One region of the Pseudomonas sp. 05L36 genome, then DNA from elsewhere that is predicted to be linked to it. Evidence: predicted binding sites of a transcription regulator. Region 1 holds the regulator's gene; each other region holds the start of a gene.
The links. The regulator FliA, encoded in region 1, starts transcription of late flagellar genes. The targets are predictions, from matches to a motif close to CTAAAGTTTNNNNNNNNNNNGCCGNTAA.

Region 1 (7,783 bases):
TGACGTGTTCTTCATGCTGGCGACGGCGAGCCATGAGCTTATTCCCTTAATCCATGAAGCCCTGGAGCTTCAACTCAATGGAGCGAGGGTTTTCACCTTCGGCGATCGACAGCAGCCCTTCCAACAGCATTTCGCGATAACGCGACTGGCGCAGCGCGATGGATTTGAGTTTGGCGGCGATCGGCAGCAGCACCAGGTTGGCACTGGCCACGCCGTAGATGGTGGCGACGAAAGCCACGGCGATGCCGTTACCCAGTTGCGACGGATCGCCCAGGTTGCCCATGACGTGAATCAAGCCCATCACCGCACCGATGATGCCGATGGTCGGCGCATAACCGCCCATGCTTTCGAAGACCTTGGCCGCTTCGACATCGCGGCTTTCCTGGGTGTAGAAATCCACTTCCAGAATGCTGCGGATCGCCTCCGGCTCGGCACCGTCAACCAGCAGTTGCAGGCCTTTGCGCGCGTAGTTGTCGGGCTCGGCGTCGGCGATACCTTCAAGGCCCAGCAGGCCTTCCTTGCGGGCGGTCAGGCTCCAGTTCACCACGCGGTCGATGCCACCGGCCAGGTCGACACGGGGCGGGAACAGGATCCAGGCGAGGATCTGCATGGCGCGCTTGAAGGCGCTCATCGGCGATTGCAGCAGCGCGGCGCCAATGGTGCCGCCGAGCACGATCAGCGCTGCCGGGCCGTTGGCCAGGGCGCCGAGATGACCGCCTTCGAGGTAGTTGCCACCGATGATGGCGACGAAGGCCATGATGATGCCGATCAGGCTTAGAACATCCATCAGATGCAGGCCTCGACCAGGTGCTTGCCAATGTCGTCGAGGCTGTACACCGCGTCGGCGAGTTCAGCCTTGACGATGGCCATCGGCATGCCATAGATCACGCAACTGGCTTCGTCCTGTGCCCAGATCGAACTGCCGCCCTGCTTGAGCAGGCGCGCACCTTCACGGCCGTCGGCGCCCATGCCGGTCAGGACCACCGCCAGAACCTTGTCACCGTAGGACTTGGCTGCCGAACCGAAGGTGATGTCCACGCACGGCTTGTAATTCAGACGCTCGTCACCCGGGAGGATTCTCACCGCGCCACGGCCGTCGATCATCATCTGCTTGCCACCCGGCGCCAGCAGCGCCAGGCCCGGCCGCAGGATGTCGCCATCCTCGGCTTCCTTGACGCTGATGCGGCAGAGCTTGTCCAGGCGCTCGGCGAAGGCCTTGGTGAAGGCGGCCGGCATGTGTTGGACCAGCACGATCGGGGCCGGGAAGCTGGCCGGCAATTGGGTCAACACCCGTTGCAGCGCAACCGGGCCGCCGGTGGACGTACCGATGGCCACCAGTTTGTAGGCTTTGCGTTTCGGCGCGGGCGACGACGCAGTGGCCGCATGCGTACGCGCAGGGATCGGTGCCGGTGCCGGACGCACGGGCGCGCTGCTGCCAAAACTGCCAACGCTGGAAGGCGCAGGCGTCGGGGCTGGTGCAGCGACAGGCGTCGGAGCGCTGTAGGCGCTGACTCGACGATTGCTGCGCGCAATGCTGAGGATCTTCTCGCACAGCAGTTGCTTGACCTTCTCGGGGTTGCGCGAGATGTCTTCGAAATTTTTCGGCAGGAAGTCCACCGCGCCGGCATCCAGCGCATCGAGGGTGACGCGGGCGCCTTCGTGGGTCAGCGAGGAGAACATCAGGACCGGGGTCGGGCAGCGTTGCATGATGTGCCGCACAGCGGTGATGCCGTCCATCATCGGCATCTCGTAGTCCATGGTGATCACGTCGGGCTTGAGGGCCAGCGCCTGATCGATCGCCTCTTTGCCGTTGGTCGCCGTGCCGACGACCTGGATATTGGAATCCGCTGAAAGAATTTCCGAGACGCGGCGGCGGAAAAACCCCGAATCGTCCACCACCAGGACTTTGACTGCCATAAACACTCCATTAGATGGAGCGAGGCCAGGCGCCCCGCTCCACCAGAATCAAATACGCCGTGTGGCGTAACGCTTGAGCATGCTCGGAACATCGAGAATCAGCGCGATGCGGCCGTCACCGGTGATGGTGGCGCCGGACATGCCCGGCGTTCCCTGGAGCATTTTGCCCAATGGCTTGATGACCACTTCTTCCTGGCCCACCAGTTGATCGACGACAAAGCCGATCCGCTGCGTGCCCACCGAAAGGATCACCACATGGCCTTCGCGCTGCTCTTCGTGAGCGGCGGAGCTGACCAGCCAGCGTTTGAGATAGAACAATGGCAGTGCCTTGTCCCGCACGATCACCACTTCCTGGCCGTCCACAACGTTGGTGGTCGACAGGTCGAGGTGGAAGATCTCGTTGACGTTCACCAGCGGGAACGCGAATGCCTGGTTGCCGAGCATGACCATCAGCGTCGGCATGATCGCCAGGGTCAGCGGCACCTTGATGACGATCTTCGAACCCTGGCCCTTGGTCGAGTAGATGTTGATCGAGCCGTTGAGCTGGGAAATCTTGGTTTTCACCACGTCCATGCCCACACCGCGACCCGATACGTCGGAGATCTCGGTCTTGGTCGAGAAACCCGGGGCGAAGATCAGGTTGTAGCATTCGGTGTCGCTCAGGCGGTCCGCCGCATCCTTGTCCATCACACCGCGCTTGACCGCGATTGAACGCAGGACGTTCGGGTCCATGCCTTTGCCGTCATCGGAAATCGACAGCAGGATGTGATCGCCTTCCTGCTCGGCCGCCAGGATGACCTTGCCGCCACGAGCCTTGCCCGAGGCTTCGCGTTCTTCCGGCGATTCGATGCCGTGGTCGACTGCGTTGCGCACCAAGTGGACCAACGGATCGGCCAGGGCCTCGACGAGGTTCTTGTCGAGGTCGGTTTCTTCGCCGACCAGCTCCAGGTTGATCTCTTTCTTGAGCTGGCGAGCCAGGTCGCGAACCAGGCGCGGGAAACGCCCGAAGACTTTCTTGATCGGCTGCATCCGGGTCTTCATGACCGCGGTTTGCAGGTCGGCCGTGACCACGTCGAGGTTCGACACGGCCTTGGACATGGCTTCGTCGCCGCTGTTGAGGCCCAGGCGGACCAGGCGGTTACGCACCAGCACCAACTCGCCGACCATGTTCATGATCTCGTCGAGACGCGCGGTATCGACGCGCACGGTGGTCTCGGCTTCACTGGCCGGCTTTTCCGCCGGTGGCGCGGCCGGGGCACGCGCAGCAGCAGGTGCAGCGGCTGCAGCCGGCGTTTCGGCTTTTGGCTCGGGTGCCCTGGTCACAGGTTTCGGCGCCGCAGCCTTCGCGGCCGGCGCGGCAACGGACGTGTTCGATCCGCTGGCAACCGTCGCCTTGCCGACTTCGCTGAACTTGCCTTTGCCGTGCAACTCATCGAGCAGCGATTCAAATTCGTGATCGCTGATCAGATCGCTGCCGACCGCTGCAGCGGTTGGCGCGGCAGCAGCCGGTACGGAAGCAATGGCCGACTCCAGCGCATCGACAGCGAAGTTACCCTTGCCGTGCAGTTGGTCGAGCAGTGCTTCGAATTCGTCGTCAGTAATATCGGAGCTGTCGCCGGCCGCTTTCGGGGCCTCTGGCGCAGCTGGCGCCGGGACCACCGCGTCAACGGCGAACTGGCCCTTGCCGTGCAGTTGATCGAGCAACGACTCGAACTCGGCATCGGTGATTTCATCGCTGACCGGCGCAGAAACAGCCGCCGGCGCCTCGGCCTTGGCCTTGGCCTTGACGGCGTTCAGCGAGTCCAGCAGTTGTTCGAATTCATTGTCGGTGATATCGCCCGATTCGCTTTCTGCCACAGACTCTTCAATCACTTCGGCGACAGGTGCTGATGCGGCCTCGTCAGCCGATTGCGGCTCGGCCAGACGGGCCAGCGCCGCGAGCAGTTCAGGTGTCGCAGCGGTGATCGGGCTGCGTTCGCGGACTTCGCTGAACATGCTGTTCACCGCGTCCAGCGCTTCGAGAACCACGTCCATCAGTTCCGAGTCGACGCGACGCTCACCCTTGCGCAGGATGTCGAACACGTTCTCGGCGATGTGGCAGCACTCCACCAGCTCGTTGAGCTGAAGGAAGCCGGCGCCCCCTTTTACAGTGTGAAAACCGCGAAAAATTGCATTGAGCAGATCCGCATCATCCGGACGGCTTTCCAGCTCGACCAGTTGCTCGGACAGTTGCTCTAGAATCTCGCCGGCCTCAACCAGGAAATCCTGAAGGATCTCTTCATCGGCGCCGAAGCTCATTAAGGGGGTGCTCCTACAGGTCTAAAAACCCAAAAAACCTAAAATTCTAAAACTCTAAAATCCCAGGCTGGATAACAAATCGTCCACATCGTCCTGACCGGACACAACGTCTTCTCTTTTATCGGCATGAATCTGCGGACCTTCACCCTGAGAGAGATGTTTTTGTGGATCTTTTTCTGCAAGCATCGCTTCACGGTCATGTTCGATGCCCGCAAAGCGGTCCACCTGACTGGCCATCAGCACGAGCTTGAGCAGGTTGCTTTCAACTTCGGTGACCAACTGGGTCACTCGCTTGATCACTTGCCCTGTGAGGTCCTGGTAATCCTGGGCGAGCAGGATGTCGTTGAGGTTGCCCGACACCGCGCGATTATCCGTGCCGCTGCGCACCAGGAAGCCGTCGACCCGGCGGGCCAGTTCACGAAACTCTTCGGCGCCGACTTCGCGACGCATGAAGCGTCCCCAGTCCGTGCTCAAGGCCTGGGCTTCATCCGCCAGGCCATTGACCAGCGGCGTGGCACTTTCCACCAGATCCATGGTGCGGTTGGCCGCAGCCTCGGTCAGCTTGACCACATAGCCCAGACGCTCGGTGGCGTCGGTGATCTGGGACACTTCTTCGGCTTGCGGCATGTGCGGGTCAATCTGGAAATTGACGATCGCGCTATGCAGTTCGCGAGTGAGCTTGCCCACTTCCTGATACAGGCCGCGGTCACGGGTCTGGTTGAGCTCATGGATCAATTGCACCGCGTCGCCGAACTTGCCTTTTTCAAGGCTCTCGACCAATTCGACGGCGTGTTTTTTCAGGGTCGACTCAAAGTCGCCCAATGAAGTTTCGTTATTGCCCATAGCTCCCCCGTGGCGCACTCATCAACCGATGCGTTCGAAAATCTTCTCGATTTTTTCTTTCAACGCCTGGGCCGTGAAGGGTTTGACCACATAGCCGTTAACGCCGGCCTGGGCCGCTTCGATGATCTGCTCGCGCTTGGCTTCAGCGGTCACCATCAGCACCGGCAGGTGCTTGAGCTTTTCATCGGCACGCACGTGGCGCAGCAGATCGATACCGGTCATGCCAGGCATGTTCCAGTCCGTTACCAGAAAGTCGATGCTTCCGCTGTTGAGCACCGGAATGGCGGTAGTGCCATCGTCGGCCTCGACGGTGTTGGTGAACCCAAGGTCACGCAGCAGGTTCTTGATGATCCGCCGCATCGTTGAGAAGTCATCAACGATGAGGATTTTCATGTTCTTGTCCAATTCGACCTCCAAGCAGTCTTAAACGCGCCCAGCACCTGGACGCGCCATTTCAATCAATCCGGCAAAGCACTCGATGACTGTCTGGAGCACAACAGATCGCGACCGGCGCAGTTCAACACCACACCGGCCTCGTTCGCAGTGTCCCCCACACTGCCTTCAGCGCGCTCGCCACTCCCCCAAACGCCCCCGCAAACGGGCCGCGCACTGGCTGTGTAACTGGCTGACCCGAGATTCGCTGACCCCCAGGACCTCACCGATTTCCTTGAGGTTCAACTCTTCGTCGTAGTACAGCGCCAACACCAGTCGCTCACGCTCCGGCAAATTGGCAATCGCCTCCGCCAGCGCAGCCTGGAAGCGTTCATCTTCCAGATCGCGTGACGGCTCGATATGAGCACTCGCGCCATCCTCGTGCAGACCTTCGTGTTCGCCGTCCTGCAACAGGTCGTCGAAACTGAACAGCCGGCTGCCCAGGGTGTCGTTCAAAATCCCGTAGTAATCGTCGAGACTCAATTGGAGTTCGGCCGCAACTTCGTGATCTTTAGCGTCACGGCCGGTTTTCGCTTCAATCGAGCGAATGGCATCGCTGACCATGCGCGTATTGCGGTGAACCGAACGTGGCGCCCAGTCCCCCTTGCGCACTTCATCGAGCATGGCGCCGCGGATTCGAATGCCCGCGTACGTCTCGAAACTGGCGCCTTTGCTGGCGTCATATTTGGTCGACACCTCAAGCAGGCCGATCATCCCGGCCTGGATCAGGTCTTCGACCTGGACGCTGGCCGGCAGGCGCGCCAACAAGTGGTAGGCAATGCGTTTAACCAGCGGCGCGTAACGCTCGATCAGCTCGTACTGCGCATCACGCGCCGATTTTTTGTAGAGGTTGTAACCGCTTGCTGTCATAGAACCGGTCCTGCTGTCTGCTGCACGAGGCGCTCGACGAAAAACTCCAGGTGCCCGCGCGGGTTGGCAGGCAGCGGCCAGGTATCGACCTTCTGTGCGATGGCCTTGAATGCCAGCGAGCACTTGGAACGGGGGAAGGCCTCGTAGACGGCGCGCTGCTTCTGCACGGCCTTGCGCACGCTTTCGTCGTAGGGCACCGCGCCGACGTATTGCAGGGCGACGTCGAGGAAGCGATCCGTGACCTTGGTCAACTTGGCGAACAGGTTGCGCCCTTCCTGCGGGCTCTGGGCCATGTTGGCCAGGACGCGGAAGCGGTTCATGCCGTAGTCACGGTTAAGCAATTTGATCAAGGCGTAGGCGTCAGTGATCGAGGTCGGCTCGTCGCACACCACCAGCAGCACTTCCTGGGCTGCGCGAACGAAACTGACTACCGAGTCACCAATGCCCGCAGCGGTGTCGATCACCAATACGTCGAGGTTGTCGCCGATATCGCTGAAGGCCTGGATCAGGCCGGCGTGTTGCGCGGGGCTCAGATGCACCATGCTCTGAGTGCCGGATGCGGCCGGAACGATACGGATGCCGCCGGGTCCCTGCAGCAGTACATCGCGCAGTTCGCAGCGGCCCTCGATCACGTCGGCCAGGGTACGTTTGGGTGTCAGGCCCAGCAGAACGTCGACGTTCGCCAGCCCCAGGTCGGCGTCCAACAGCATGACGCGCCGGCCAAGCTCAGCCAGAGCCAGGGACAAGTTCACTGACACATTAGTTTTCCCGACGCCACCTTTGCCGCCGGTCACCGCGATCACCTGTACGGGATGCATGCTGCCCATGTTATTTCTTTACCTTGTCTTGCATAGACGGAGGCCACATTACTGGCTGCGCGTTCACAAACGGAACAATGCATGGCAGACCATCGATGTAGGTACAAAAACTGTTCATTACTACCTTAGCCAACCTGCTTGGTTTGGCTGTGGTAAATATCAGCGAACATGTCAGCCATGGCTTCTTCGCTGGGTTCTTCCTGCATTTGCACGCTGACGGCGCGACTGACCAACTGATGACGGCGCGGCAGATGGAGATCATCCGGAATCCGCGGGCCATCGGTCAGGTAGGCCACCGGCAGCTCATGACTGATGGCCAGGCTCAACACCTCGCCCAGACTAGCCGTTTCATCCAGTTTAGTCAGGATGCAGCCCGCGAGCCCGCAACGCTTGTAACTATGATAGGCGGCGGTTAGAACCTGTTTCTGGCTGGTGGTTGCCAGGACCAGATAATTTTTCGAGCGGATGCCTCGACCGGCCAGGCTTTCGAGTTGCATGCGCAGGGCCGGATCGCTGGCCTGCAGGCCGGCGGTATCGATCAGCACCACGCGCTTGCGCAGCAAGGGTTCCAGCGCCTGCACCAGGGACTGGCCCGGATCGACGTG
Region 2 (7,783 bases), on a different contig from region 1:
GCAAAGCCGCGCAGCAGCATGACCATGGCGACGATGATGTACATCACGCCGATTTTCTTGTGGTCGACCGACGTCAGCCACTCGGTCCACAGGTAGGTCCACTTCTTGAAGTAGGTGATTGCAGCGAACAGCGCCAGACCACCGAGCGCGATCATGGAGATGGTTATCATCACGATCGGTTCGTGGAACGGGATCGCTTCCCAACTTAATTTACCAAACATCGTTTACTCCTCTGCCCCGGCAGCTGAATGCGAACTCGAGTCCATCCCTTCCATCTGGGCCACTTCTTTCTCTTCTTTCTCGTGCTTGACCTTAGGACCTGGTTTCATGCCTTCGTACTTGTCGACGATGGACTGGAACATGCCTGGGGTAACCGAGTTGTAGAGCTCGACTGGGTTGTTCTGGCTTGGTTTGGAAAGGGCTGCGTATTCAGCTTGTTCAAGCTGTTTAGGTGCCTTTTTGACTTCACTTACCCAGGCGTCGAAATCTTCCTGGGAAGTTGCGATCGCTTTGAATTTCATACCGGTGAAACCAGCGCCGCTGTAGTTGGCGGAGATACCGTCCATTTCAGCGTTCTCGTTGGCGATCAGGTGCAGCTTGGTCTGCATGCCCGCCATCGCGTAGATCTGGCCGCCCAGAGCAGGGATGAAGAACGAGTTCATCACGGCGTCGGAAGTAATCTTGAAGTTGATCGGAGTGTGCGCCGGGAACACGATCTTGTTGACCGTGGCGATGCCTTGTTCCGGGTAGATGAACAGCCACTTCCAGTCCAGCGCGACCACTTCGATGGTCACAGGCTTAACGTCGGATTCCAGCGGCTTGTACGGGTCCAGCGCGTGGGTCGACTTGTAGGTGACGTAACCCAGGGCAATGATGATCAGCACTGGAACAGCCCACACCGCGATCTCGATCTTGGTGGAGTGGTTCCATTTCGGGGTGTAGGTGGCGTTGGTGTTGGACGCGCGGTATTTCCAGGCGAACAGGAAGGTCATGACGATGACCGGCACCACGACCAACAGCATCAGCAGCGTTGCGGTGATGATCAGGTTTCGCTCGTCCAGACCAACCTGGCCCTTGGGATTGAGCAAGGTCATGTTGCAGCCTGACAGCAACAACGTGCCGATCAGCGGCAATAAGCCTAGTAGTCTGGGGTACCTGTTTTTACTCATCTCACGACCTCTAAAGCAGCTTGCGCAATGCAGTTGGGTTTTGATCGCCAACACTTCACCCTGCCAAGGGTTGGCATTTTTCTTGGATTGAATAAGGGCATGCCCGTTGTGCGTCAGACGCTGTACGACAAATCCCGGGCCTGCGGTGAGTTCTTATTCGAATTCGTGGTCAAAGGCCTTGTTACAGACCAATTCCATTTGGTGCGGGTAGTTGGAGGCTCCGACACCTGGGCATCGCATGAAGCCACCAGACCTCTCGACACCCTGTTTCTGCTCACGTCTGGTTAAGATTTGAGCAGTGCCGGGGATTCAGTGCGGGCGATTGTAGATATGTAACGTTGTATAAACCATGTCTCATCCCGAAATAATTTTTATCCGAACCGGCAACAATCATTAACCGTTTTCGCAAAAGTGGCGCATCTTATCGAAATTAATTCTCAACAAAAACACCACAATAAGTAGGTCTTCCACCCACAGTTCAGACAGTATCGGCCCCCTCTTCACTGCCCTTTACCTTGCCCGGAGCCCGATATGACGGGGGCTTCGGCCATTCGCCAGACCCTGTTAAAACTGCCTGCTCGCGTTCGCAATGGAAAAAACCGCAAGCCTGCAAAACAGCCCAATTTCGTTACGTTTCCATGTACCAATCCGGCCTCTTCGAACGCCCTGCGACACTGACTCTGTGACAACATGTCGCACATGTGTCGCACCCTTGGCTGTCGCACATCACGGTCTTTTTACCCGGCCTCTGAAATGCGCTGAGCAAGACAAAAAAGCCCCGGTCCTCTCTTCAAGGACCGGGGCTTTTTTGTCCGACAATTCCTGCCGACAGATGACCTCAGCGCAGCGCTTTGCGGTTACGCGACGTGAGCAAAGGCACCAGCACCACAATCAGCACGAAGGCGACCAACGCCCACTGTGCCAACGACAAACCGAGGATCGGCGGGTATGGCGTGGAGCAGAAACCATCGACCTGGAAACCCAGCGGGAAGATCTTCGCCAGCGGCAAGTCATCGACAATCGGTTGCAGCACATCGATGCCGCAGCTGACCGCCGGATAGAACTGCGTATAGACGTGATGCCCGGCAACGCCGACACCTGCCAGTGCGCAGATCACCACCAGGGTTTCGAACACCGTGATGCTGCGACGGCTGCGCATGGCGGCGCCGATGAAGGCGAAGATCGCGATCAGCAGCAACGCATAACGTTGCAGGATGCACAGCGGGCAAGGGGCCTCGCCCAGAACAATTTGCATGTACAGCGCCCCGCCGATCAGCGCCAGGCAAATGATGCCCAACAACACCAGGTAGCGCCGTTCACGCCCCAACCGCATGGATTCATCGCTCATCGCGTTTCCCTTGAAAATTTCGATTGCCCGCCAGTCTACACGCTGGCCTGATCTTTGAGAGCTGGCGCGTAGCAAGGGGGATGTCGCAGGGAATAGACGACAGGACGGTTAAGGAGGGATTAACTTTTAACCAGAAAGATCAAAAGATCGCAGCCTCCGGCAGCTCCTACATCGGAATGGATTGCATCCTGTAGGAGCTGCCGAAGGCTGCGATCTTTATTAGGGGTTACTCCAGTGCCGCAGCCGGCCCGAAGAACTCGTAACGGCTTTGCTTCTCCGGCACGCCCAGGGCTTTGAGGTGACGCTTGATGGACGCCATGAAACCTTTCGGCCCCAGGAAGTAAACATCCAGGTCACGCTGCTCCGGCAGCCATGCATGCAACTGCTGCTGGCTCAACAAGCCGACCTTGTGCGCCGCCGGGCTCACGCCGTCATCTTCGGCGTAGCAGTAGAAGCGCTTGAGCTGCGGGTGACGCTCGGCCAGGCCATCGATCCAGTCGCGGAAGGCATGGACGCTGCCGTTGCGCGCGCAGTGGATGAAATGCACCGGCCGCTGAGTTTCCAGCGCAGCTTCGAGCATCGCCAGGGTCGGGGTAATGCCGACGCCGCCGCTGATCAGCACCAGAGGTTTGTCGCTGGCGGTCAGGGTGAACTCGCCCGATGGCGGGAACAACTGGATGCTGGCGCCAACATGCAACTGGTCATGCAAGTAGTTGGAAGCGCGGCCACCGGCTTCACGCTTGACGCTGATGCGGTACTGGCCTTTGTTCGCCAGCGCTGACAGCGAGTAGTTACGACGGATCTCTTCACCGTCGAGGATCAGTTTCATACCGATGTACTGGCCGGGTTCTGCCTCCAGAATCGGGCCTTTGTCTGCAGGTTCAAAGTAGAACGAGGTGATCTCGGCGCTCTCCTCGACCTTGCCGGCCACGATGAATTCCCGCGCCCCGCGCCAGCCGCCCGGTGCCTGTTCCTTCTGGTCGTAGATGCTGGTTTCGGCACCGATCAGGATGTCCGCCAGTTGCCCGTAGGCCGCACCCCAGGCCGCGATCACTTCCGGGGTGGCGATCTCTTCGCCCAATACTTCGGCAATGGCCCGCAGCAGGCAGCTGCCGACAATCGGGTAGTGCTCCGGCAGAATCTGCAGGGCCACGTGCTTGTTGATGATCTTGGCCACCAGGTCGCCCAACTGGTCGAGTTGGTCGATATGGCGCGCATACATCAATACGCCGTTGGCCAGGGCTCGCGGCTGATCACCACTGGCCTGGTGGGCCTGGTTGAACAGTGGGCGGACTTCCGGGTATTCGGAGAGCATCATGCGGTAGAAGTGTGTGATCAGCGCTTCACCACCGCTTTCGAGCAGTGGCACAGTGGATTTGACGATGGCACGATCTTGAACGCTCAGCATAAAGTGACTCCTGGTCTTCTTGGATTGCTAACGGATTACCCTATGCCTATCAGTTTCCATGCCAACTATTTAGTCTTTATAAATCAATAAGTTAATAACTTAATAGTCATTTAGACACTGCCTGACTTATAGTCATACCGACTACACGGAGTCACTATGACTGCAAAACCCCTGCTCACCGCCCTGCTGCCCCTGGTCTCCGACCTGTCCCGCGAACTGCCCGAGGGCGAGCGTTATCGCCGCCTGCTGGAAGCCATGCGCGCCCTGCTGCCATGCGACGCCGCCGCTCTGCTGCGTCTCGACGGTGAATGGCTGGTGCCGCTGGCGGTCGACGGCTTGAGTACCGATACCCTCGGTCGGCGCTTCAAGGTCAGCGAGCACCCGCGTTTCCAAGCGCTGCTCAGCGGCCCAGGCCCGACCCGTTTCGCTGCCGACAGCGACTTGCCTGACCCCTATGACGGCCTGGTCGATGGCCTGGATGATCATCTGGAAGTTCATGACTGCATGGGTTGCCCGTTATTCATCGACGAGCGCCCATGGGGCCTGCTGACCCTCGACGCCCTCGATCCGGAGCGCTTCGAACCGATCGAGCTGGATGCCCTGCAAGCCTTCGCCAGCCTCGCGGCCGCCACAGTCAACGCCGCCGAGCGCATCGAGCGCTTGAACAACCGGGTCGAAGACGAGCATCAGCGCGCCGAGGTCTACCGCCAGGCCAGCGGCCAGCAGACTCGCGAGATGATCGGCCAAAGCAAGGCCCACAAGCGTCTGGCCGAAGAAATCAGTCTGGTGGGCGGCAGCGACCTGACCGTGTTGATCACCGGCGAAACCGGGGTCGGCAAGGAGTTGGTGGCCCAGGCCATCCATGCCGCCTCGCCCCGCTCCGACAAACCGATCATCAGCCTCAACTGCGCCGCGTTGCCCGACACACTGGTGGAAAGCGAATTGTTCGGCCATGTCCGCGGTGCTTTTACCGGTGCGCTGAACGACCGCCGTGGCAAGTTCGAACTGGCCAACGGCGGCACGCTGTTTCTCGATGAAGTCGGTGAGTTGTCGCTGACCGTGCAGGCCAAGTTGCTGCGCGTGTTGCAGAGCGGTCAACTGCAGCGACTGGGCTCGGACAAGGAGCATCAGGTCGACGTGCGCCTGATCGCGGCGACCAACCGCGACCTCGCCGAAGAAGTGCGCAGCGGCCGTTACCGCGCCGACTTCTACCATCGCCTCAGCGTTTATCCGCTGCTGGTGCCGGCCCTGCGCGATCGCGGACGCGATGTGCTGCTGCTCAGCGGTTACTTCCTGGAGCAGAACCGCTCGCGCATGGGCCTCAACAGCCTGCGCCTGAACAGCGACGCCCAGGCCGCGCTATTGGCCTACGACTGGCCCGGCAACGTGCGCGAGCTTGAACACTTGATCGGCCGCAGCGCCTTGAAAGCCTTGGGCAACTGCAAGGAACGGCCGAAGATTCTCAGCTTGAGCGCAGCCGACCTGGACTTGCCCAACGCCAGCGTCGAAGCCGCTGCCGAGCAACCGGCTGCCAGCGTCACGCAACTGGTGACTGGCGATTTGCGCGAGGCCACCGAGCGTTATCAGCGTCAATTGATCGGTGCCTGCCTGGAGCGGCATAACAACAACTGGGCAAGCGCGGCCCGTGAGCTGGGCCTGGATCGGGCGAACCTGGGGCGGATGGCCAAGCGGTTGGGGATGAAGTGATGGCGGCCTGACATTCAACGGAAATGCTAAAGCCTGCCCCCGACAAGTCGATAACCCGGCATCGAAGTCATTGGCGATCCCGGGATTGCCCGTCACCTTTTTCCAGAGAAGGTTCCTATGTCCTCCACCAAAGCCCGCGCAGACTCACTTTCGCTTCTGCTGTTTACCTTGCGCAGCGGCAAGTTGATGGCGATCAACCTGCTCAAGGTCAGTGAAATCATTCCCTGCCCGCCGCTGACCCGGCTGCCGGAGTCGCACCCTCACGTCAAAGGCATCGCCAGCCTGCGCGGTGCCTCGCTGTCGGTGATCGACCTCAGCCGTGCCATTGGCGAACGTCCGCTGGAAGACCCGAACGGCGGCTGCCTGATCGTCACCGACGTCAGCCGCTCCAAGCAGGGCCTGCACGTGCAGGCCGTGAGCAAGATCGTCCATTGCCTGACCACCGACATCCGCCCGCCGCCCTTCGGCTCCGGTGGTTCGCGCGCCTACATCACCGGCGTGACGTCGGTCGATGGCACCCTGGTGCAAGTGCTGGACATCGAAAAAGTCATCCACGGCATCGCCCCGGCACAAATCGAAATGGCGCCGACCGAGCTGAGCATGGAAGACGCCGAACTGCTCGGCAACGCGCGCATCCTGGTGGTCGATGACAGCCAGGTAGCCTTGCAGCAATCGGTGCACACCCTGCGCAACCTCGGCCTGCAATGCCATACGGCCCGCAGCGCCAAGGAAGCCATCGACTGCCTGCTGGACCTGCAAGGCACCGCACAACAGATCAACCTGATCGTCTCGGACATCGAAATGTCGGAGATGGACGGCTACGCCTTCACCCGTACCCTGCGGGAAACTCCGGATTTCGCGCATCTTTATGTACTGCTGCACACCTCGCTGGACAGTGCGATGAACGCCGAGAAAGCACGACTGGCGGGGGCGAACGCGGTGCTGACCAAGTTCTCTTCGCCGGAACTGACCCAGTGCCTGATCACCGCGGCCAAGGCTGTCGCCGAACAGGGTTATTGAGTGTTGACCGAAGAGTTCTGCTGGCTGATGCGGCGCGACCTCTCTGTCGTCGTGCCGTCCCCCGATTGGCCAGCCGGCCTGCAATTGACCGAGTACCGCCCCGAACTGGCCGCCGCCGTGCATCGGCTGATGGAGCTCGGTTATCTCGACGGCGCTGGGCGTGTAGCCGCGCTGGACATGTGGCAACGGCAGTTCGAAACCGATCCGGAATATGACCCGGCCCTGTGCTTCATTGCCCAGGATGCCGAAGGTGTGGTGGGTGTGTGTCAGTGCTGGACCAGTGCCTACATCAAGAACCTGGTGGTGCATCCGCGGTTTCAGGGCCGTGGATTGGGGCGTGCCTTGCTGTTGCAAGCGTTCAAGGTATTCCAGCAGCGGCGTGAAGGCTTCGTGGACCTGAAGGTTCTGGAAGACAACCTTCGGGCGCGGCGCTTGTATGAAAGCGTCGGGATGCGCGCAGTCCGCCGGGAGCCGGTTCCTCTCTGACATGCCGCCTTCGCTGGCAAGCCAGCTCCTACAGTGACCGGGCCGATCACAAAACATGTGTAGGGCGCGATTCCTGTAGGAGCGGGCTTGCTCCGGCCGGCGAGGCCAACTGAGTGGCGCATAATTTGCTTCGATAGCGGCTTTTGTGGCGGCATTCTGTCGCCGTTTCATGCCCTGTAATGCGAATGAACACTCAATGAATACAAGGTTTTCCTGCGTAGGCTGCGGCAAATGCTGCAACGGCCACCATGTGCCCCTGACCCTGAGCGAAGCCCGGATGTGGGCAGCCGACGGTGCTCAGGTGATCGTACTGGTGGAAGCGTTTCTGGACAACGGCCTGGGCCTGCCAGTGCAACAACGGGAGCACACCGTACGCCGTTCGGCGGCGGTGCGCAGCGGCGAATCCGACGCGTACGTGGCCATCACCTTCGCCGCCTACAATGTCGGCCCCTGCCGGAATCTTGACGAAGACAACCGCTGCCGCATCTACGAACGCCGGCCGTTGGTGTGTCGCATCTATCCGATGGAAATCAATCCGCACATTCCCCTGAACCCCACCGCCAAGGAGTGCCCGCCAGAGTCCTGGGAAACAGGGCCAGAGCTGATTGTCGGTGGCAAACTGGTCGACCGGGAGTTATCGGAATT
Region 3 (7,783 bases), on a different contig from region 1:
AAATCGAAGAAAACACAACAACAACTACCACATCAAAGCATTTTCATAAACCATTCAAGAAAAGACAATAGAGCATGAATATAGAACATGATAAAAAACGAATTAACAACCCGATGACAATTATCGCGATATTTGCAGCGCTCTCTGAAACTTCGGCAGCCGTTTCCCTACCCTTCCTTGACCAAGAGGAAAGAGAACTCTATGTCTGGTTTCTGATCAGCTTTCCGTTTTATTTACTTTTGCTTTTTTTCGCGACACTCAACTTCAACTACAAATCACTTTATGCGCCTTCCGACTTTGAAAAGGGCAAACACTTCATGAAGGTCATGGATGATGCCGGGCGGCCGGAAAAAAAAGCGTCCGGGAAGTCCTCTGGGAGTTCCGCTCTGGAAACGTCAACGAATGACCGGCAGTCAGCTCGGACGCCCTGCGGCGCACAGGACCCGCCAATGGAGATTGGCCTGCAAACCACCGTATTTGTTCAGCATCAACTTCAGTTACCGGAGTTTATAAAAGACCTGTACATCGTGGATGCACGCTGGATGAGCAAGGAGGTCGAGTTTGGAGCGCTGCTGGAAAAAATCCAGAGGCCACGGGAAAAGGAGGCGTACGTGATTCTGTTTGTCACTTGTGCCGTTTCGGAGGCTTTACTGAAAGCCAGTGCGCTTAAACATTCAAAGCAGACCAGGAAGCGCTGTGTCGCCTTTTATGTTGCCTACAATCTGGACTCGCACAGGTTGTCGGTCATTGATCAAGCCGGACAACCAGCAGACAACGACACGTAGAACAGGACAAACCATTGGCAGGAGAAAAACAGAAAATCATCAGCGAAAACGAAAACACCCGACAACGTAGTAACTGGCGTCACACCCCGTTTTCAGGTGCCTGACCTCGTCCTGGACGAGATCAGGCATCCATCACGATATCAAAGGTCTCAGAACAGCTTCCGGCCTTTGTTCGCTGCAATGCGCATGCGCAAGGCGTTGAGCTTGATGAAGCCCGCTGCATCCGCCTGGTTGTACGCGCCACCATCTTCTTCGAAGGTCGCGATATTGGCGTCAAACAGCGAGTCGTCGGACTTGCGGCCAGTGACGATCACATTGCCCTTGTACAGTTTCAGGCGCACAACGCCGTTCACGTTGACCTGGGACGCATCGATCATCTGTTGCAGCATCAGACGCTCAGGGCTCCACCAGTAGCCGGTGTAGATCAGGCTGGCGTACTTGGGCATCAGCTCGTCCTTGAGGTGAGCCACTTCGCGGTCCAGTGTGATCGATTCGATCGCACGGTGGGCACGCAGCATGATGGTGCCGCCCGGGGTTTCGTAGCAGCCACGGGACTTCATGCCCACGTAGCGGTTCTCGACGATGTCGAGACGGCCGATACCGTGTTCGCCACCGATACGGTTCAGGGTCGCCAGCACGGTGGCCGGAGTCATTTCGACGCCGTCCAGCGCGACGATGTCGCCGTTGCGGTAGGTCAGTTCCAGGTACTGCGGCTTGTCGGGTGCGTTTTCCGGGGAAACGGTCCAGCGCCACATGTCTTCTTCGTGCTCGGTCCAGGTGTCTTCCAGCACGCCGCCTTCATAGGAGATGTGCAGCAGGTTGGCATCCATCGAGTACGGGGATTTCTTCTTGCCGTGACGCTCGATCGGAATCGCGTGCTTCGCGGCGTAATCCATCAGCTTTTCACGGGACAGCAGGTCCCATTCGCGCCACGGAGCGATCACTTTCACGCCAGGCTTCAAGGCGTACGCGCCCAATTCGAAACGAACCTGGTCGTTGCCCTTGCCGGTGGCGCCGTGGGAAATGGCGTCAGCGCCGGTTTCGTTGGCGATTTCGATCAGGCGCTTGGCGATCAGCGGACGAGCGATGGAAGTACCCAGCAGGTACTCGCCTTCGTAAACGGTGTTGGCGCGGAACATCGGGAAAACGAAATCGCGCACGAACTCCTCGCGCAAGTCGTCGATGTAGATCTCTTTCACGCCCATGGCCTGAGCCTTGGCGCGTGCAGGTTCGACCTCTTCGCCCTGACCCAGGTCAGCGGTGAAGGTCACCACTTCACAGTTATAAGTATCCTGCAGCCACTTGAGGATCACCGAAGTGTCCAGGCCGCCGGAATACGCCAGAACGACCTTGTTTACGTCCGCCATGCCATCACTCCACGGGGTTCTACGGAAAGCCGGGAAGTCTACCGCTCATACAGAATAATTTACAGTGGCGCGACAGCTTATGACGACGAAGCGACAGATTCTGTCGAGGGCGCGACGATGACCGCCGGGTCAGGAAGTTGCCGAAGTGGCCGCTTTCGTCGCTTGCGGGGCGACTTGTTCCACAGGTGCTCCGCGCTCCAGGCGTACCGCTACCCGTCGGTTCTTCGCGCGGTTGGCGTTGTTGGTATTAGGCGCCAACGGATAACGCTCACCATGGAAACGCACGGTGATTTGCGACTCCTGGATGCCGTTGGCCTTGAAGAACTCCATCACTGCCAGGGCCCGGCGCCGCGACAAGTCGCGGTTGGTCAGACGGTTGCCACTGTTGTCGGAGTGACCGTCGAGCTCGATGCGATTGACCGTCGGATCGGCCTTCATGTACTCCAGCATCACCTGCAGCTTGGCCTTCGCGGCGCCGTCGAGCTCGATTCCGCCGCCGGGGAAGCCGATTTCGGATTGTTTCACCTGCTCGAAGTTCTGCGGCAACAGTTTGGCCACGCAGCTTTGGTAATCGGCAAACGCCTTGGTGAACCTGACCGGCAGCAAGCGCACTTCCGACACCCGGCCATCCCCCGCGAAATGGCGAACCACCGGGCTGCGACCGTCCATCAGTCCGCTGATCAGGCGTCCGGCCTGAACCTGTGAACTGTTGAACACCACGTTGCCGCTGCCGATTCTCACCGTGCCCAGGTTGATATCGTTACGCCCCGGTTGCCACGGCGCGGCAGCGGCCAGCAGCGTCGCCGAGCCACCGCCAATCATCGGGTTGTAGGTTTTCAGACGAAACGTCGCCTGCTCGCCGGCGCGACGCACGAACTCGCCCGAACCGAAGTCGGTAATCGGCTGAGTCATGCGGCATTCGAACTTGTCACCCTCGACCGTCCACTCAATGCTCTCCAGACGGGTCTGGAAAGTGAGCGCCATCGCGGGAAGGCTGGCAAACACACTGAGCAAGGCAAAAAAACGCTGGCGCACGGGAGGCTCCACTGGCTTCTACAACAAAAAGACCGACACACACATGTTTACGGCATACCCGTTGGATATCGGAAGCTTCGCGCAAAACTTGATAGCGAGTGCCTGCAAGAGTCTTTTCCGGTAGCATTCCCTTGAGTTTGACCCGCCTGGAATCCCCTCATGTCCGACCGCCTGACCCTGCTGCGTCCCGACGACTGGCATATTCATCTTCGCGATGGTGCCGTATTGACCAATACCGTCGCGGATGTCGCGCGCACCTTTGGCCGCGCCATCATCATGCCCAACCTGGTTCCACCGGTGCGCAACGCGGCCGAAGCCGACGGCTATCGCCAGCGGATTCTCGCTGCCCGCCCGGCCGGCAGCCTGTTCGAGCCACTGATGGTCCTGTACCTGACCGACCGCACCCAGCCTGAAGAAATTCGCGAGGCCAAGGCCAGCGGATTCATTCACGCCGCCAAGCTGTACCCGGCCGGCGCGACCACCAACTCGGACTCTGGCGTCACCAGCATCGACAAGATTTTCCCCGCACTCGAGGCCATGGCCGAAGTCGGGATGCCGTTGCTGGTTCACGGTGAAGTCACCCGTGGTGATGTCGACGTTTTCGACCGCGAAAAAATCTTCATCGATGAACACATGCGCCGTGTGGTCGAGCGCTTCCCGACCCTCAAAGTGGTCTTCGAGCACATCACCACCGCGGACGCCGTGCAGTTCGTCAACTCGGCTTCGGCCAACGTCGGCGCGACCATCACGGCTCACCACCTGCTGTACAACCGTAACCACATGCTGGTGGGCGGGATCCGGCCGCACTTCTATTGCCTGCCGATCCTCAAGCGCAATACCCACCAGGAAGCCCTGCTCGACGCCGCCACCAGCGGCAGCGAGAAGTTCTTCCTCGGCACCGACTCGGCGCCCCACGCCCAGCACGCCAAGGAAGCGGCCTGCGGTTGCGCCGGTTGCTACACCGCCTATGCGGCAATCGAGATGTATGCCGAAGCCTTCGAACAGCGCAATGCGCTGGACAAGCTCGAGGCCTTCGCCAGCCTCAACGGCCCGCGCTTCTACGGCCTGCCGGCCAACACCGATCGCATCACCCTGGTCCGCGAAGAATGGACCACCCCGACCAGCCTGCCATTTGGCGAGCTGACCGTTATCCCGCTGCGCGCCGGTGAAAAACTGCGCTGGCGCCTGCTGGAGGAACACGCGTGAGTGAAGACCATTTCGACGACGAACTGGAAGGCAATGGCGGCGGAGGCGGCCCTCGTCATCCAATGGCGGCCAGGTTCCGTGGTTACTTGCCGGTTGTCGTCGACGTAGAAACCGGTGGCTTCAATTCGGCCACCGACGCCCTTCTGGAGATCGCCGCGACCACCATCGCCATGGATGAAAAGGGTTTTGTTTATCCGGATCACACCTACTTCTTCCGTGTCGAGCCGTTCGAAGGCGCGAACATCGAAGCGGCGGCCCTGGAGTTCACCGGGATCAAGCTCGATCACCCGCTGCGCATGGCCGTGAGTGAAGAGTCTGCCCTGAACGATATCTTCCGCGGCGTGCGCAAGGCCCTCAAGGCCAATGGTTGCAAACGGGCGATCCTGGTCGGGCATAACAGCAGCTTCGACCTGGGCTTCCTGAATGCAGCGGTTGCGCGCCTGGACATGAAGCGCAATCCGTTCCATCCGTTCTCCAGTTTCGATACCGCAACGCTCGCGGGCCTGGCCTACGGCCAAACCGTGCTGGCCAAGGCGTGCCAGGCTGCGGACATCGATTTCGACGGTCGCGAAGCTCATTCGGCACGCTATGACACCGAGAAGACGGCAGAGCTGTTCTGCGGCATCGTCAATCGCTGGAAACAGATGGGCGGCTGGGAAGACTTCGACGATTGATGTGTTGTAGGAGCGAGCTTGCTCGCGATGGTCGTGAACGATAACGCGGGGAGCCTGACACCCAGCGGTGTTCTTGAATCCATCGCGAGCAAGCTCGCTCCTACAGGGTCAGAATCCAACGCATAAAAAAACCGGCCTCGAAGGCCGGTTTTTTTGTACCTGCTTTTTATAGCTGGAGCGTGCGCCTTACAGAGCGGCAGCGTGCTCGGTCAGGTAAGCCGCAACGCCTTCAGGCGAAGCGTTCATGCCTTTGTCGCCTTTTTTCCAGTTGGCAGGGCAGACTTCGCCGTGCTCTTCGTGGAATTGCAGAGCGTCGACCAGACGCAGCAGCTCTTCCATATTACGGCCCAGCGGCAGGTCGTTGATGATCTGCGAGCGGACAACGCCTTTGTCGTCGATCAGGAACGCGCCACGGAAAGCCACGCCGTCAGCGGACTGAACGTCGTAGGCCTTCATGATGTCCTGCTTGATGTCGGCAGCCATGGTGTAGCGAACCTGGCCGATACCGCCATTGTTCACTGGAGTGTTGCGCCATGCGTTGTGGGTGAAGTGCGAGTCGATCGAAACAGCGATCACTTCAACGTTGCGTGCCTTGAACTCAGACATGCGGTTGTCCAGAGCGATCAGCTCGGACGGGCAAACGAAGGTGAAGTCCAGTGGGTAGAAGAACACCAGGCCGTATTTGCCTTTGATCGCCGAGGACAGGGTGAAGCTGTCAACGATCTCGCCATTGCCGAGTACGGCCGGTACGGTGAAGTCAGGGGCTTGCTTGCCTACGAGTACGCTCATTGGATATCTCCTGGTGTAATAGCGTGAGAAACAGGGTTCGCATCAGCCTGCCACCCTGAGGCGACAGCCCTGTGACACGATCCCCGGTCGCAAAAGACCGGCCATCATACACCGCGTGTTTGAGCTGGCTTAGCTGTTTTTTCCCCGTACGATGAAATCCCCGACGGTTTTGCATCACCAATTTGCCAGGCAGACCGTTCGTCAGCCATACCCATTTATGACAAAAAGTGCCCTGAAACCACTTTGACAATCATTCTCGTTAACATTAAGATCCATCGCAATTGAGTCACAATCAGCGACGGACCTTCCTTATGTATGTTTGCCTCTGCACTGGCGTCACCGACGGTCAAATCCGCGATGCGATCTATGAAGGATGCTGCAGCTACAAGGAAGTCCGTGTGGCTACCGGCGTTGCCAGTCAATGCGGCAAATGTGCCTGCCTCGCCAAGGAAGTGGTCCGCGAGACCCTGACCAAACTGCAAACGGCCCAGGCTGCAATTCCCTTTCCAGCAGAATTTACCGCGGCCTAACTATCGAATATCAAAGAACCGGACATACGTCCGGTTTTTTTATGCCTCAAAATCAACTAGTTATGCTCTAGACGCGGAACACAAACATTCTTATTCAGATTAATTTTCATTTAAGTTTCAATAACTTAGGTTTGACACCCTTAAATACGCGGCTCAGACTCTGCCCTATTGACAGCTAATAAAGGGCAGGACCCCATCATGAAAGGCGACGTTACAGTCATCCAGCATCTCAACAAGATCCTCGCCAATGAGCTGGTCGCGATCAATCAATACTTCCTGCATGCGCGCATGTATGAAGATTGGGGCCTGAACAAGCTCGGCAAGCACGAGTACCACGAATCCATCGACGAGATGAAGCACGCGGACAAGCTGATCAAGCGGATCCTGTTCCTTGAAGGCCTGCCGAACGTCCAGGACCTGGGCAAGCTGCACATCGGCGAGCACACCAAGGAAATGATCGAGTGTGACCTGCGTATTGAAAAAACCGGCCATGCCGATCTGAAAGTGGCCATCGCGCATTGCGAGAAAGTTGGCGACTTCGGCAGCCGTGAACTGCTCGAAGACATTCTCGAGTCCGAAGAAGAACACATCGACTGGCTGGAAACCCAACTGGGCCTGATCGACAAGATTGGTATCGAGAACTACCTGCAATCGCAGATGGGCGAAGACGAGTAAGTTCTACGCCGTTAATTTCGATGCAATAAAAAGCCCCGCTCTCTTTTAAAGAGGCGGGGCTTTTTTGTGCCTGCTGCTTTTATTGTAGGAGCGAGCATGCTCGCGATGGACCAGAAAGCGCTGCGGGGAACCAGGCTCCCAGCGTTATCGTTAACGACCATCGCGAGCATGCTCGCTCCTACAGGGAGCAGGAACCGAATCAGGCTTCGGACTTGTTGGCAGCAGCGGCTTCAACAGCAGCCTTGATGGTGGTCTGCAACGAACCGTCAGCAGCCATCTCGGTCATGATGTCGCTACCGCCGACCAGCTCGCCACCCACCCACAATTGCGGGAAAGTCGGCCAGTTGGCGTATTTTGGCAGGTTGGCGCGGATTTCCGGGTTCTGCAGGATGTCCACGTACGCAAACTTTTCGCCACACGCCATCACGGCCTGCGCGGCTTTCGCGGAGAAGCCGCACTGCGGGGCATTCGGCGAGCCTTTCATGTAAAGCAGAATGGTGTTGTTAGCAATCTGCTCTTTAATCGTTTCGATGATATCCATGGAGCACCTCGGCTGAACTTTCCGACTCATGGGTCGGCACGGTGGCGCATTGTAACGGAAAGCCGAGCGCCCTGCTCGGTCTCTCCGTCAGACTGACTCAAGCTGCGGCCACGGTCACCGGTACGCCATTGAGCGCGGCATTTCCCGACAGTTCGTCAAGCCGGCATTCGTCGGTCAGGTC

Region 2: the regulator FliA is predicted to act here: its motif matches at 5,659-5,686, upstream of AC1DKH_RS08770 (chemotaxis protein CheW).
Region 3: the regulator FliA is predicted to act here: its motif matches at 3,253-3,280, upstream of AC1DKH_RS10765 (flagellar protein MotY).

Annotation. Positions count from the first base shown of each region.
Region 1 covers NZ_JBFTOU010000026.1:61,584-69,366, reverse strand. The annotation lists gene motD (flagellar motor protein MotD) at 1-34, opposite strand, end outside; gene AC1DKH_RS24120 (flagellar motor protein) at 47-787, opposite strand; gene AC1DKH_RS24115 (protein-glutamate methylesterase/protein-glutamine glutaminase) at 787-1,917, opposite strand; gene AC1DKH_RS24110 (chemotaxis protein CheA) at 1,966-4,215, opposite strand; gene AC1DKH_RS24105 (protein phosphatase CheZ) at 4,270-5,058, opposite strand; gene AC1DKH_RS24100 (chemotaxis response regulator CheY) at 5,080-5,451, opposite strand; gene fliA (RNA polymerase sigma factor FliA) at 5,620-6,360, opposite strand; gene fleN (flagellar synthesis regulator FleN) at 6,357-7,187, opposite strand; gene flhF (flagellar biosynthesis protein FlhF) at 7,304-7,783, opposite strand, start outside.
Region 2 covers NZ_JBFTOU010000006.1:67,369-75,151, forward strand. The annotation lists gene cyoB (cytochrome o ubiquinol oxidase subunit I) at 1-221, opposite strand, end outside; gene cyoA (ubiquinol oxidase subunit II) at 225-1,169, opposite strand; gene AC1DKH_RS08750 (hypothetical protein) at 1,197-1,457, shown strand; gene AC1DKH_RS08755 (disulfide bond formation protein B) at 2,008-2,517, opposite strand; gene hmpA (NO-inducible flavohemoprotein) at 2,744-3,925, opposite strand; gene norR (nitric oxide reductase transcriptional regulator NorR) at 4,082-5,632, shown strand; gene AC1DKH_RS08770 (chemotaxis protein CheW) at 5,750-6,652, shown strand; gene AC1DKH_RS08775 (GNAT family N-acetyltransferase) at 6,680-7,138, shown strand; gene AC1DKH_RS08780 (YkgJ family cysteine cluster protein) at 7,335-7,783, shown strand, end outside.
Region 3 covers NZ_JBFTOU010000007.1:220,254-228,036, forward strand. The annotation lists gene AC1DKH_RS10755 (hypothetical protein) at 75-785, shown strand; gene AC1DKH_RS10760 (argininosuccinate synthase) at 935-2,152, opposite strand; gene AC1DKH_RS10765 (flagellar protein MotY) at 2,282-3,187, opposite strand; gene pyrC (dihydroorotase) at 3,347-4,393, shown strand; gene rnt (ribonuclease T) at 4,390-5,067, shown strand; gene AC1DKH_RS10780 (peroxiredoxin) at 5,254-5,856, opposite strand; gene AC1DKH_RS10785 (bacterioferritin-associated ferredoxin) at 6,168-6,386, shown strand; gene bfr (bacterioferritin) at 6,585-7,061, shown strand; gene grxD (Grx4 family monothiol glutaredoxin) at 7,261-7,602, opposite strand; gene AC1DKH_RS10800 (molybdopterin oxidoreductase family protein) at 7,700-7,783, opposite strand, start outside.